Regions from separate parts of the Enterobacter sp. JBIWA008 genome, predicted to be linked through region 3. Evidence: predicted binding sites of a transcription regulator. Region 3 holds the regulator's gene; each other region holds the start of a gene.
What was found. Region 3 encodes PurR, which represses purine synthesis genes. Its sites were predicted from a motif close to CANGCAAACGTTTGCNTG; they were not measured.

Region 1 (4,224 bases), 1.4 Mb from region 3:
GCGGAAGGCGGCACGCTGTTCCTGGACGAGATTGGCGACATGCCCGCGCCGCTGCAGGTCAAACTGCTGCGCGTGTTGCAGGAGCGAAAAGTTCGCCCGCTGGGCAGCAACCGCGACATTGATATTAATGTGCGAATTATCTCCGCCACCCACCGCGACCTGCCAAAAGTGATGGCCCGTAACGAGTTCCGCGAAGATCTCTACTACCGTCTGAACGTGGTGAATCTGAAGATCCCTGCGCTGGCGGAACGGGCGGAAGACATTCCGCTGCTGGCGAACCATCTTTTGCGCCAGGCGGCCGATCGCCATAAACCGTTCGTGCGCGCGTTTTCCACCGATGCGATGAAGCGGCTGATGGCCGCAGGCTGGCCGGGTAACGTGCGTCAGCTGGTGAACGTGATTGAGCAGTGCGTGGCGCTGACCTCTTCACCGGTTATCAGCGACGCGCTGGTGGAGCAGGCGCTGGAAGGGGAAAACACGGCCCTGCCGACGTTTGCGGAAGCGCGGAATCAGTTCGAGCTTAACTATCTGCGCAAGCTATTGCAGATCACCAAAGGCAATGTGACCCACGCGGCGCGCATGGCCGGACGCAACCGCACCGAGTTCTACAAGCTGCTGTCACGCCACGAGCTTGAAGCAAACGATTTTAAAGAGTAGTACCGCAAAATTCGCCTGAATATGATACTGTGAGCAATCGATTACGAGGCAGCTTACAGGCAAGAGTTTAAGGACCCACCATGAAAAAGATTGATGCGATTATTAAACCTTTCAAACTGGATGATGTACGTGAAGCGCTGGCGGAAGTCGGCATCACCGGGATGACCGTGACGGAAGTGAAAGGTTTTGGTCGTCAGAAGGGCCACACCGAGCTTTACCGTGGCGCAGAGTACATGGTCGACTTTCTGCCGAAAGTGAAAATTGAAATCGTGGTCAGCGACGATATCGTCGATACCTGCGTGGATACCATTATCCGCACGGCGCAGACGGGCAAAATCGGCGACGGTAAAATCTTCGTCTTTGACGTGGCGCGCGTGATCCGTATCCGTACCGGCGAAGAAGACGACGCCGCGATTTAACATTGCCAACGGTCTTGCAGGCCGGGTAAGGCGTAGCCGCCACCCGGTGAAAAAAAGCCCCTCGAACGAGGGGCTTTTTCATTACAGCACCTTATGCGGCCCGAAGCATTCGTAATGAATGTTGTCTTTGTTCACCCCCAGATCAAGCAGCTGTTTTGCGGCATACTGCATAAACGCCACCGGCCCACAGAGGTAGAACTGCATGTCCGGCGCGCTAAACGCACCTTCCATCTGGCTTAAATTCATCAGACCTTCGCTGTCAAACCGTGCTGCCGCGCGGTCTTCATCCGTCGGCAGGCGATACCAGGTGTGCGCGGTGAAACGCGGCAGGGACGCCCCGAGCGTTTTCACTTCATCCGCAAAGGCGTGCACGTCGCCGTTTTCCGCAGCGTGGAACCAGTTTACCTGCGCACCGTGGTTTGCTTTCGCCAGCGTATCGAGCATCGCCAGCATTGGCGTTTGGCCGACGCCTGCAGAGATCAGCGTAACCGGGGTGTGTGCTGCAACCGCCATGAAGAAATCGCCCGCCGGCGCGGCCAGGTGGACCACGTCGCCCACGCTAGCTTCGTTATGTAGCCAGTTGGAGACTTGACCGCCGTTCTCACGCTTCACCGCAATGCGGTAGCCTTTGCCGTTTGGCTTGCGGGTAAGAGAATACTGGCGGATCTCCTGGTGCGGGAAACCTTCAGGCTTCAGCCACACGCCCAGATACTGGCCCGGCTGGTAATCGGCAACCGGCTGTCCGTCCACCGGCTCAAATTCAAAGCTGGTAATCAGCGCGCTGCGCGGGGTTTTCTCAACGATGCGGAAGGCGCGCGTGCCTTCCCAGCCGCCGTTCTTGCTGGCGTTTTCGCTGTAGATCTGCGCTTCGCGGTTGATAAACACGTTTGCCAGCACGCCGTAGGCTTTACCCCACGCGTCCAGCACCTCCTGGCCCGGGCTGAACATCTCGTCCAGCGTTGCCAGCAGGTGGCCACCCACAATGTTGTACTGCTCGGGTTGGATCTGGAAGCTGGTGTGCTTCTGCGCGATTTTTTCCACCGCGGGCAGCAGTGCCGCCAGGTTTTCAATATTGCTGGCGTAGGCCGCGATGGCGTTGAAAAGCGCTTCGCGCTGATCGCCGTTACGCTGGTTGCTCATGTTGAAAATTTCTTTGAGCTCCGGGTTGTGCGTGAACATGCGATCGTAGAAATGGGCGGTGAGTTTAGGGCCGGTTTCCACCAGCAGGGGGATGGTGGCTTTAACGGTAGCGATGGTTTGAGCGTCGAGCATGAGCGCATCCTTCTGATGTGACTTTAATGATGTATTTTAAATGCATCTTATAAAAAATACCCCTGCGTTGTAAATGGTTCTTTGCAAGATGAAAAATATGCATCACAAACCTGAAAAGAAATCCGCTGGAAAGGGCGAGAGCTTTATTCCTCAAACCCTTGCGTGGCGCGCAGGAAAACGTTTGCGTAAAATCGTTTGTCAAGACCTGTTATCACAGAACTAATCAGTTATACTGTTGCCCGTCGTCCAACAGGACTGCCTTTTCAGGCCAAAATTTACTTGTTAGCTGAGTCAGGAGATGCGGATGTTAAAGCGTGAAATGAACATTGCCGATTATGATGCCGAACTGTGGCAGGCTATGGAGCAGGAAAAAGTACGTCAGGAAGAGCACATCGAACTGATCGCCTCCGAAAACTACACCAGCCCGCGCGTTATGCAGGCGCAGGGTTCTCAGCTGACCAACAAATACGCTGAAGGTTATCCGGGCAAGCGCTATTACGGCGGTTGCGAGTACGTTGATATCGTTGAGCAGCTGGCTATCGACCGTGCGAAAGAACTTTTTGGCGCTGACTACGCAAACGTGCAGCCGCACTCTGGCTCTCAGGCTAACTTCGCGGTCTACACCGCGCTGCTGCAGCCGGGCGATACCGTTCTGGGTATGAACCTGGCGCAGGGCGGCCACCTGACTCACGGCTCCCCGGTTAACTTCTCCGGCAAACTGTACAACATCATCCCTTACGGTATTGATGAGTCCGGTAAAATTGACTACGAAGATATGGCTAAGCAGGCTAAAGAGCACAAGCCGAAGATGATCATCGGTGGCTTCTCTGCTTACTCCGGTATCGTTGACTGGGCAAAAATGCGTGAAATCGCAGACAGCATCGGTGCTTACCTGTTCGTCGACATGGCGCACGTTGCGGGCCTGATTGCCGCTGGCGTTTACCCGAACCCGGTTCCACACGCTCACGTTGTGACCACCACCACCCACAAAACCCTGGCGGGTCCACGCGGTGGCCTGATCCTGGCGAAAGGCGGTGACGAAGAGCTGTACAAAAAACTGAACTCCGCCGTATTCCCAAGCGCGCAGGGCGGCCCGCTGATGCACGTTATCGCGGCTAAAGCGGTCGCGCTGAAAGAAGCGATGGAGCCTGAGTTCAAGGTTTATCAGCAGCAGGTTGCTAAGAACGCCAAAGCGATGGTGGAAGTGTTCCTGAACCGTGGCTACAAAGTGGTCTCCGGCGGTACTGAAAACCACCTGTTCCTGCTGGATCTGGTTGATAAGAACCTGACCGGTAAAGAAGCTGACGCAGCCCTGGGCCGTGCCAACATCACCGTGAACAAAAACAGCGTTCCAAACGATCCGAAGAGCCCGTTCGTGACGTCCGGTATCCGTATCGGTTCTCCGGCCGTGACTCGCCGCGGCTTCAAAGAAGCGGAAGTGAAAGAGCTGGCTGGCTGGATGTGTGACGTTCTGGACAACATCAATGACGAAGCGGTTATCGAGCGCGTCAAAGGTAAAGTTCTGGATATCTGCGCACGCTTCCCGGTATACGCATAATTCCTCTGCTTTGCAGAAATAAAAAAGGCCGCGCTTGCGGCCTTTTTTTATGGCTTAACGCCGGTCGAGGGAAATGGCTCCCGGACCAACAATGGCCAGCAAAATAAAGGCGCCAGCAATACTGACGTTCTTATAGAAATTAATCATGTTCGGCACGACCGCATCACCGGTCATATCCCAGTAATGGTGACCGATAATCGCCGTGCCCAGCGTATAGAATACAAACAGTACCGCGAGAGGACGGGTGAAAAAGCCCAGCACGATCAGGATGGCGGCAGGCACTTCCATCACCACCGCAATAATAGCCGCCAGCATGGG
Region 2 (4,224 bases), 1.4 Mb from region 3:
AGCTCGAAAAGGATTTTGCGCACTGGTTTCGCGGCCACGTTGCCGCCTTCCCGGTGGTGCAGGCGCGCCTTACAGGCTATCTCGACGCGAACGATGCCGACATCTGGCTGATTACCGGCTCCCCACAGACGCTGGTGGAGCAGGTCTATTTTGATACCCCATGGCTACCGCGCGTCAATCTTATCGCCACGCAAATTGCCCGCGGCTACGGCGGCTGGGTGCTGACTATGCGCTGCCTGGGGCATGAAAAAGTGGTCCAGCTGGAGAAACGCATCGGCACTCCGCTGCGCCTGTACAGCGGCTACAGCGACAGCAAGCAGGACAACCCGTTGCTCTATTTTTGCCAGCACCGCTGGCGCGTCACGCCATCGGGCGAACTTCAGCAACTCGAATAGTCTTATCTATATGGGCTGTGTATAATGCCGCCCGCTTTTCGACTGGAGTATCAAACGTTGTCCAATCCTGAACACAATCATGAATACTGGATGCGCCATGCGCTGACGCTGGCTCAACGCGCCTGGGAAGAGGGTGAAGTGCCCGTGGGTGCGGTGCTGGTTCATAACAACCAGGTGATTGGTGAAGGGTGGAACCGTCCTATAGGCCGCCACGATCCTACTGCACACGCCGAAATCATGGCGCTTCGCCAGGGCGGTCTGGTGCTGCAAAACTATCGCCTGCTTGATACCACGCTGTATGTGACGCTGGAGCCGTGCGTGATGTGCTCCGGCGCGATGGTGCACAGCCGGATTGGGACGTTGGTCTTTGGTGCGCGGGATGAAAAAACCGGTGCGGCCGGTTCGCTGATGGACGTGCTGGGTCACCCGGGGATGAACCATCAGGTGAAGACTATCGGTGGGGTGCTTGCACCAGAGTGTTCGGGGCTATTAAGCGATTTCTTTCGAATGCGCCGTCAGCAGAAAAAGCAGCAAAAGGCAGAATTGAAGCCGTCGGACGATTAAGCTCGTCCGGCGCCACGACCGGGTAACTTTGAGCCAGCTGTTTGGCCTCCGTCGCCTCTTTCTCTTTCTCCAGCAGATACCCAACCAGGCTAATCTGATATTTACGGATATTTTCCACGTAGGCGTAGGCTTCATGTCCGCGAGCGTAGCCGTATGTCAGCTTGTTATACCATGGCTTCTGGCTCAGCAGCGGCAGGCGCTGTTTAACGTCTGACCAGCTGTCCGGGTTACCTTTCGTTTTGGCCGTCAACGCTCGCGCATCAAGCATATGTGCGTAGCCCATATTGTAGGCCGCCAGCGCAAACCAGATCCGCTCTTCTTCCGGCACTGTTTCCGGTACTTTGGCCATCATATCCTGCAGATAGCGCGCACCGCCGCTGATGCTCTGCTCGGCATCGGTCCGGTCATTCACGCCCAGGCTCAGCGCGGTATTTTTGGTTAACATCATCAAACCGCGTACGCCGGTGGGAGAGGTGGCCTGGGTATCCCAGTGGGATTCCTGATACGAAATAGCCGCCAGCAGCTTCCAGTCAATCTCCTGGGCATATTTTTCGAACAACGGCTGCAGGTCCGGGAGGACGCTGTCCACCGCACGCAGGAAGCTGCGGGTGTCAACGTAGTCAAAGTCATCGCCGTGCCCGAGATACTTCTCCTCCAGACGCGCCAGGGTACCGTCCTCATTGATGGTGTTGAAGAAATCAAGCATCGCGGCAGAGAAGGTCTGATCGTCATCAAGCTGGCTAAACCAGGTCACGGGCTGCTCGTCGGTGACGTCCAGCGCCACGGCAATTTCAGGATGAACGCGCTGGAAAAGACTGATCGCGACCGAATCGGCGATGGTGTAGGGCACTTTCTGGTCTTTTACCTGCTCCAGCAGCTCGGTCGTACCGAGTTTCAGATCAACCGTCCAGCTCAGGTCGGGATATTTCTTCTCCTTGAGCTCCCGCAGATCGTCAATCACCACGTGGCCGGGCGCAATCGTCAGCTGTCGATCGTTAATCGAGGCCAGCGAGCGTGGGCGCAGGCTCCCGACGCGGTAAACCAGCTGCTGCGAAACGGAGTAGTAGGTCGGGCCTGGCTGGTAGTTTTTGCTGCGCTCGCTGTTATACACCAGCCCGGCGGCAAGCATATCGGCATCGTCGTTATCGAGGTCGTCAAACAGCTGGTTGATATTCTGGCGGACGGTGATTTTAAGCTTCACGCCAAGATAATCGGCGAACTGTTGTGCCAGCTCATAATCCAGACCAATGATTTTGCCGTTGATGTCGCTGTAAATCAGCGGAGAGTTGAGGGTACTGACGCGCAATTCCCCCCGCTCCTGAATAGCGGCGATACGGTTTTCGGCTTTGCCGAACCAGGGGATGGAAGGCCAGAGGGCCACTGCCAGCAGCAACGTTACAATGCCGATGAGCAGATAATTAATCTTTAATTTTTTCAATTAGTTAATTCTCTGCGACGCCGGTTGCCTCAGTTTGCTGTAGCCATGTTAATCATAAGGTTTGCCATTGAATGAGCGGCATTTTGCGTAAACTTGCGCCACTTGGCAACCAATTAGAGAGACAGGTCACATCTATTGTTAAATCTCTGTGCAAATTTTATTTCGACGCAAACGGTTTCGTCGGCGCTCAGGATTCTCTATAATGACGCCCGTTTTCCCCCCTTGCGCACACTGTAAGCGCCCCGGCGCTTCGAAGACGAGAGACTTATGATGGAAATTCTGCGTGGTTCGCCTGCACTGTCTGCCTTCCGTATCACTAAACTGCTGGCACGTTTTCAGGCGGCCGACCTTCCGGTAAGCAATATTTACGCTGAGTATGTCCATTTTGCTGACCTGAATGCCCCCCTGAATGCAGAGGAGCGCGTACAGCTGGAACGCCTGCTCAAGTATGGCCCAAGCCTGAGCAGCCATACGCCAACCGGCAAACTGATCCTTGCGACGCCTCGTCCGGGTACCATCTCCCCCTGGTCTTCCAAAGCCACCGACATCGCCCACAACTGTGGCCTGAGCCAGATTAACCGTCTGGAACGCGGCGTGGCGTACTACGTGGAAGCCTCTACCCTGAGCGAGGCGCAGTGGCAGGCGGTTGCGGCTGAACTGCACGATCGCATGATGGAGAGCGTATTTGCCTCTCTCGATGACGCGCAGAAGCTTTTCTCTCACCATCAGCCTGCGCCGGTACAGAGCGTAGACCTGCTGGGGCAGGGCCGTCAGGCGCTGATTGACGCCAACCTGCGTCTCGGCCTGGCGCTGGCAGAAGACGAAATCGACTACCTGCAGGATGCGTTTGTTAAGCTCAACCGTAACCCGAACGACATCGAACTCTACATGTTCGCGCAGGCTAACTCTGAGCACTGCCGCCACAAGATTTTCAACGCCGACTGGATTATTGACGGCGAACAGCAGCCGAAGTCGCTGTTCAAAATGATCAAAAACACCATGGAGCAAACCCCTGACCACGTGCTGTCTGCCTATAAAGACAACGCCGCGGTAATGGAAGGTTCCGAGGTGGGCCGCTTCTTCGCCGATCGCGAAGCAGGGCGCTATGACTTCCATCAGGAACCTGCGCATATCCTGATGAAGGTTGAAACCCACAACCACCCGACGGCGATCTCCCCGTGGCCGGGTGCGGCGACCGGCTCCGGCGGTGAAATCCGTGACGAAGGTGCGACCGGTCGTGGCGCTAAACCCAAAGCGGGTCTGGTCGGTTTCTCCGTTTCCAACCTGCGTATACCGGGCTTTGAACAGCCGTGGGAAGAAGATTTCGGCAAGCCAGAGCGCATTGTAACCGCCCTGGATATCATGACCGAAGGCCCGCTGGGCGGCGCGGCGTTTAACAACGAGTTTGGTCGTCCGGCGCTGAACGGTTACTTCCGTACCTATGAAGAGAAAGTGGACAGCCACAACGGCGAAGAGCTGCGCGGCTACCACAAACCGATCATGCTGGCGGGCGGGATCGGCAACATCCGTGCCGATCACGTGCAGAAAGGCGAGATCGTCGTTGGCGCGAAGCTGATCGTGCTCGGTGGCCCGGCGATGAATATCGGTCTGGGCGGCGGCGCGGCCTCTTCTATGGCCTCCGGCCAGTCTGATGCGGATCTCGACTTCGCCTCCGTGCAGCGTGATAACCCTGAGATGGAGCGTCGCTGCCAGGAAGTGATCGATCGCTGCTGGCAGCTGGGCGATGCCAACCCGATCCTCTTCATCCACGACGTGGGCGCGGGCGGTTTGTCCAACGCCATGCCGGAGCTGGTGAGCGACGGCGGT
Region 3 (4,224 bases):
GGTTCTGGCTGGACGTGGCTGGTTAAAGAGGCGGATGGCAAACTGGCTATCGTGTCCACCTCAAACGCGGGCACCCCGCTGACCACCAGCGCTAAGCCGCTGATGACCGTGGACGTATGGGAACACGCTTACTACATTGATTACCGCAACGCGCGTCCGAACTACCTGGAACACTTCTGGGCACTGGTTAACTGGGACTTTATCGCGAAGAACTTCGCCGCGTAAAAGTCACGCAGAAGGGTTCGCCCTTCTGCGTTTTTGGTTTATTCCGCAGCGCAGGCTGCTTCAGGCTGTTTACGACCCGACATCATCACCAGCAGCAGGCCGAGCGCGGCAATAATCGCCCCCATCACCGGCACAAAGCTGTATCCCAGTCCCCCCGAAATCACGGCCCCACCGGCCGCCGCGCCCAGCGCATTGCCCAGGTTAAACGCACCGATATTCACGGAAGATGAAAGTCCCGGCGCTTCATGCGCGACGCGCATTACGCGCATCTGTAGCGGCGGCACCACGGCAAAGGTGGCGGCTCCCCAGACGACCATCGCAATCGCGGCCCCGAACTCATTACGCGCCAGCCACGGAATTGCAACCATGATGACAATCAGCAGGGTTAAGAAGCCCTTCAGCGTCCCGCTCACGGAACGGTCGGCAAATTTCCCGCCGAGATAGTTGCCGATCGAGAAGCCCACGCCAATCAGCACCAGCATCGCGGTAACGAAGAGAGGCGTTGCGTGGGTGATATCGTGCAGCACCGGTGAAATATAGGTGTAGAGGGTAAACATCGCCCCTGCCCCCAGCACGGTCGTGAGCAGCGCAGAGAGCACCTGCGGGCGCATCAGCACCGCCAGCTCTTTACGCACTTCCGGACGTTCTCCGGAGCTGCCTTTCGGCAGGGAGAAGAACAGCGCCACCATTGCAATCACGCCCAGCCCGGCAGTCGCCAGGAAAGACATACGCCATCCGATCGATTCTCCCAGCCAGGTTGCCGCAGGCACCCCGCCGATATTAGCAATCGTCAGCCCCATGAACATGGTTGCCACGGCGCTCGCCTGCTTATGTTTTGGCACCACGCTTGCAGCAACAACCGACCCCAGCCCAAAGAACGCGCCGTGGTTAAGGCTGGTCAGAACGCGCGACAGCATTAATGTGGTGTAGTCCGGCGAAATGGCCGAAAGCACGTTGCCCAGGGTGAAAATCGCCATCAGGAAAATCAGCGCATTGCGGCGCGCGCGGTGCGAAAGCAGAAGGGTCATCAGCGGTGCCCCGATCATCACGCCGATGGCGTAGGCGCTGATTAACATCCCTGCCGCAGGGATCGAGACATCTACGCCCCGGGCAATAACGGGCAGTAACCCCATCGGGGAGAATTCAGTGGTGCCAATCCCAAAAGCGCCAATCGCCAGGGCCAGCAGGGGAAAATTGATTTTCATGCGTCAACTCCGGATGCCGTGTCATGTGGTGACACAGAACAAAGAAGCGGAAAGCATGACATCAATCACAAAAAATGAGAAGTTAACAAAATGGCAAAAGATTTTTGCCAGAGAAGTAACAATCCGGGGAGTCGGGAGGGAGAAGGCTCTCCCTCCGCGTAAATCAATGCAGCGCAGCCGTCAGACCGGCCGCGACAATCAGAGCCAGCACAACAACGGTGGTGAACAGCGAAAACTTAAGATCGGAACTCATCAATTTTTCTCCTTTTAATCCCCCCACGAAAAGTGAGCTTGCTCATTTTTGCACAGATTACGTCAAAAATCTTCCTGGATTTATACTGATAACCACTTTACCTCTTCCCCTTTTCATCAAGATAGGACAAAATTCCACGCTAAATTTATTAGCGTACCGGCCATTGACCCCCTCCTGACGTCCCGTGTCGTTTTCCCGGCGTGCCGCAATTCAACATTGCGAGATAAGGGTGAGAGAAGGCAAACGTTTACCTTCAAGTTTTTCAGGAGTTTAGGATATGGTCTGGAGTGACATTTAATGGCAACAATTAAAGACGTAGCAAAACGCGCAAACGTTTCCACTACAACCGTATCACATGTAATTAACAAAACCCGCTTTGTGGCGGAAGAGACGCGCAACGCCGTCTGGGCAGCGATTAAAGAGCTGCACTATTCGCCAAGTGCGGTTGCACGTAGCCTCAAGGTTAATCACACCAAGTCCATTGGATTGCTGGCAACCAGCAGTGAAGCGGCCTATTTTGCCGAGATTATTGAAGCAGTTGAAAAAAACTGCTTCCAGAAAGGCTATACCCTGATTCTGGGCAACGCGTGGAACAGCATTGAAAAACAGCGTGCCTACCTGTCGATGATGGCGCAAAAGCGCGTTGATGGCCTGCTGGTGATGTGTTCCGAGTACCCGGAATCCGTGCTGTCGATGCTTGAAGAGTATCGCCATATTCCGATGGTGGTGATGGACTGGGGCGAAGCGCGCGCAGACTTCACCGATTCCGTTATCGATAACGCCTTTGAAGGCGGCTATATGGCCGGACGTTATCTGATCGAACGCGGTCACCGCGAGATTGGCGTGATCCCCGGTCCGCTGGAGCGCAACACCGGCGCGGGCCGTCTGGCCGGTTTTATGAAAGCGATGGAAGAAGCGCTGATCAACGTGCCGGAAAACTGGATTGTGCAGGGCGACTTTGAGCCGGAGTCGGGCTACCGCGCGATGCAGCAGATCGTCTCCCAGCCACACCGTCCGACCGCCGTGTTCTGCGGAGGCGACATCATGGCCATGGGCGCGCTCTGCGCCGCCGACGAGCTGGGCCTGCGCGTACCGCAGGATATTTCCGTGATCGGGTATGACAACGTGCGTAACGCGCGTTTCTTCACGCCAGCGTTGACGACCATTCACCAGCCGAAAGATTCGCTGGGGGAAACGGCCTTCAATATGCTGTTGGACAGAATCGTCAACAAACGCGAAGAGTCGCAGTCCATTGAAGTTCACCCGCGCCTGATTGAACGCCGTTCCGTTGCGGATGGTCCGTTCCGCGACTACCGTCGTTAATCCCTTTACGGGGCCAGCTATGCTGGCTCCCGTAACCATTCCCGGTTCAGCGTTTCGCTGTCCCCCAGATAATCAAGCAGCCAGGCCATCGCGGGCGAGACATCATTTTGTTGCCAGGTCAGGCAGCAGGCCGCGTCCGGGAACGGATTCTCCAGCGTCAGCTCAACCCACTCTCCGGTATCGATGCGCGGACGCGCGAAATGAACGGGCACCATCGCGACGCAAAGTCCGGCGCTGAGGCACGTCGCCGACGATTCCCAGTCAGGGGCAACCACCCTCCGCTGGTTGTCCAGAAGCCAGGTGATACGCTTGGGCAATGAACGAGACGTATCCTCCAGCACCAGCGACGGCCAGTTGCGCAGCGTATCATCGCTCAGCGGCCCTTCCATCGCCGCCAGCGGATGATCGCTTGCCACCACGCATTTCCAGCTCAGCATCCCCATATCACGAAAGGCGTAACGTCCCCCGACCGGGATCGCCTGCGTAGCCCCAATCGCCATCTCTGCCCTGCCGTCCGCCAGCGCATCCCAGACGCCGTTAAACACCTCCTGCGAGACCCGCAGCTCGACGTCAGAGAAATGACGGTAGAAATCGACGATCATCTGCCGGGTGCGTTCCGGCTTAACGATATTATCCACCGCGATGGAAAGATGTCCCCGCCAGCCGTTAGCGATCTGCTGACACTGTTCGCGGGTGATCTGCATTTTTTTGATAACAGAACGCCCTTCCTTTAAAAACCACGCGCCTGCGGGCGTTAATTCCACATCACGATGCCGTCGTTCAAACAGCGGAACCGCCAGCCACTCCTCCAGCTGGCGCACCGTGTAGCTGATTGCCGAAGGGACGCGGTGCAGCTCCTGCGCCGCACCGCTGAAGCTGCCGTTACGCGCAACAGCATCGACCACTTCAAGAGAATAATCTGACCACATTTTCTGCCTGCAAAATTTTTGAATGCACCAGCCAAATATTAGCGTTTCACAAGCGGCTTTGCACTCCCTACACTCAGCGCCAATGTATACCTGCCTCCTCAGGAGAATAAAATAATGCAACCCAGGATCGGTTTTTTAGTCTGGCTCGGCGGCTTAAGCGTGCTGGGCTTTTTGGCCACCGATATGTACCTGCCGGCGTTTGCCGCCATGCAGGAAGATTTACAAACGCCTGCTGCCGCCATCAGCGCCAGCCTGAGTTTGTTCCTCGCCGGTTTTGCTTTCGCACAGC

Region 1: the regulator PurR is predicted to act here: its motif matches at 2,519-2,536, upstream of glyA (serine hydroxymethyltransferase).
Region 2: the regulator PurR is predicted to act here: its motif matches at 2,562-2,579, upstream of purL (phosphoribosylformylglycinamidine synthase).

What each region holds. Positions count from the first base shown of each region.
Region 1 is NZ_CP074149.1:3,559,024-3,563,247, reverse strand. Features, by position in the region: gene glrR (two-component system response regulator GlrR) at 1-657, shown strand, start outside; gene glnB (nitrogen regulatory protein P-II) at 738-1,076, shown strand; gene hmpA (NO-inducible flavohemoprotein) at 1,158-2,348, opposite strand; gene glyA (serine hydroxymethyltransferase) at 2,653-3,906, shown strand; gene KGP24_RS17025 (DoxX family protein) at 3,961-4,224, opposite strand, start outside.
Region 2 is NZ_CP074149.1:3,568,944-3,573,167, reverse strand. Features, by position in the region: gene yfhb (phosphatidylglycerophosphatase C) at 1-395, shown strand, start outside; gene tadA (tRNA adenosine(34) deaminase TadA) at 420-959, shown strand; gene mltF (membrane-bound lytic murein transglycosylase MltF) at 847-2,397, opposite strand; gene purL (phosphoribosylformylglycinamidine synthase) at 2,665-4,224, shown strand, end outside.
Region 3 is NZ_CP074149.1:2,150,678-2,154,901, reverse strand. Features, by position in the region: gene sodB (superoxide dismutase [Fe]) at 1-225, shown strand, start outside; gene KGP24_RS10525 (MFS transporter) at 264-1,430, opposite strand; gene KGP24_RS10520 (YnhF family membrane protein) at 1,594-1,683, opposite strand; gene purR (HTH-type transcriptional repressor PurR) at 1,981-3,006, shown strand; gene punR (DNA-binding transcriptional activator PunR) at 3,024-3,935, opposite strand; gene punC (purine nucleoside transporter PunC) at 4,050-4,224, shown strand, end outside.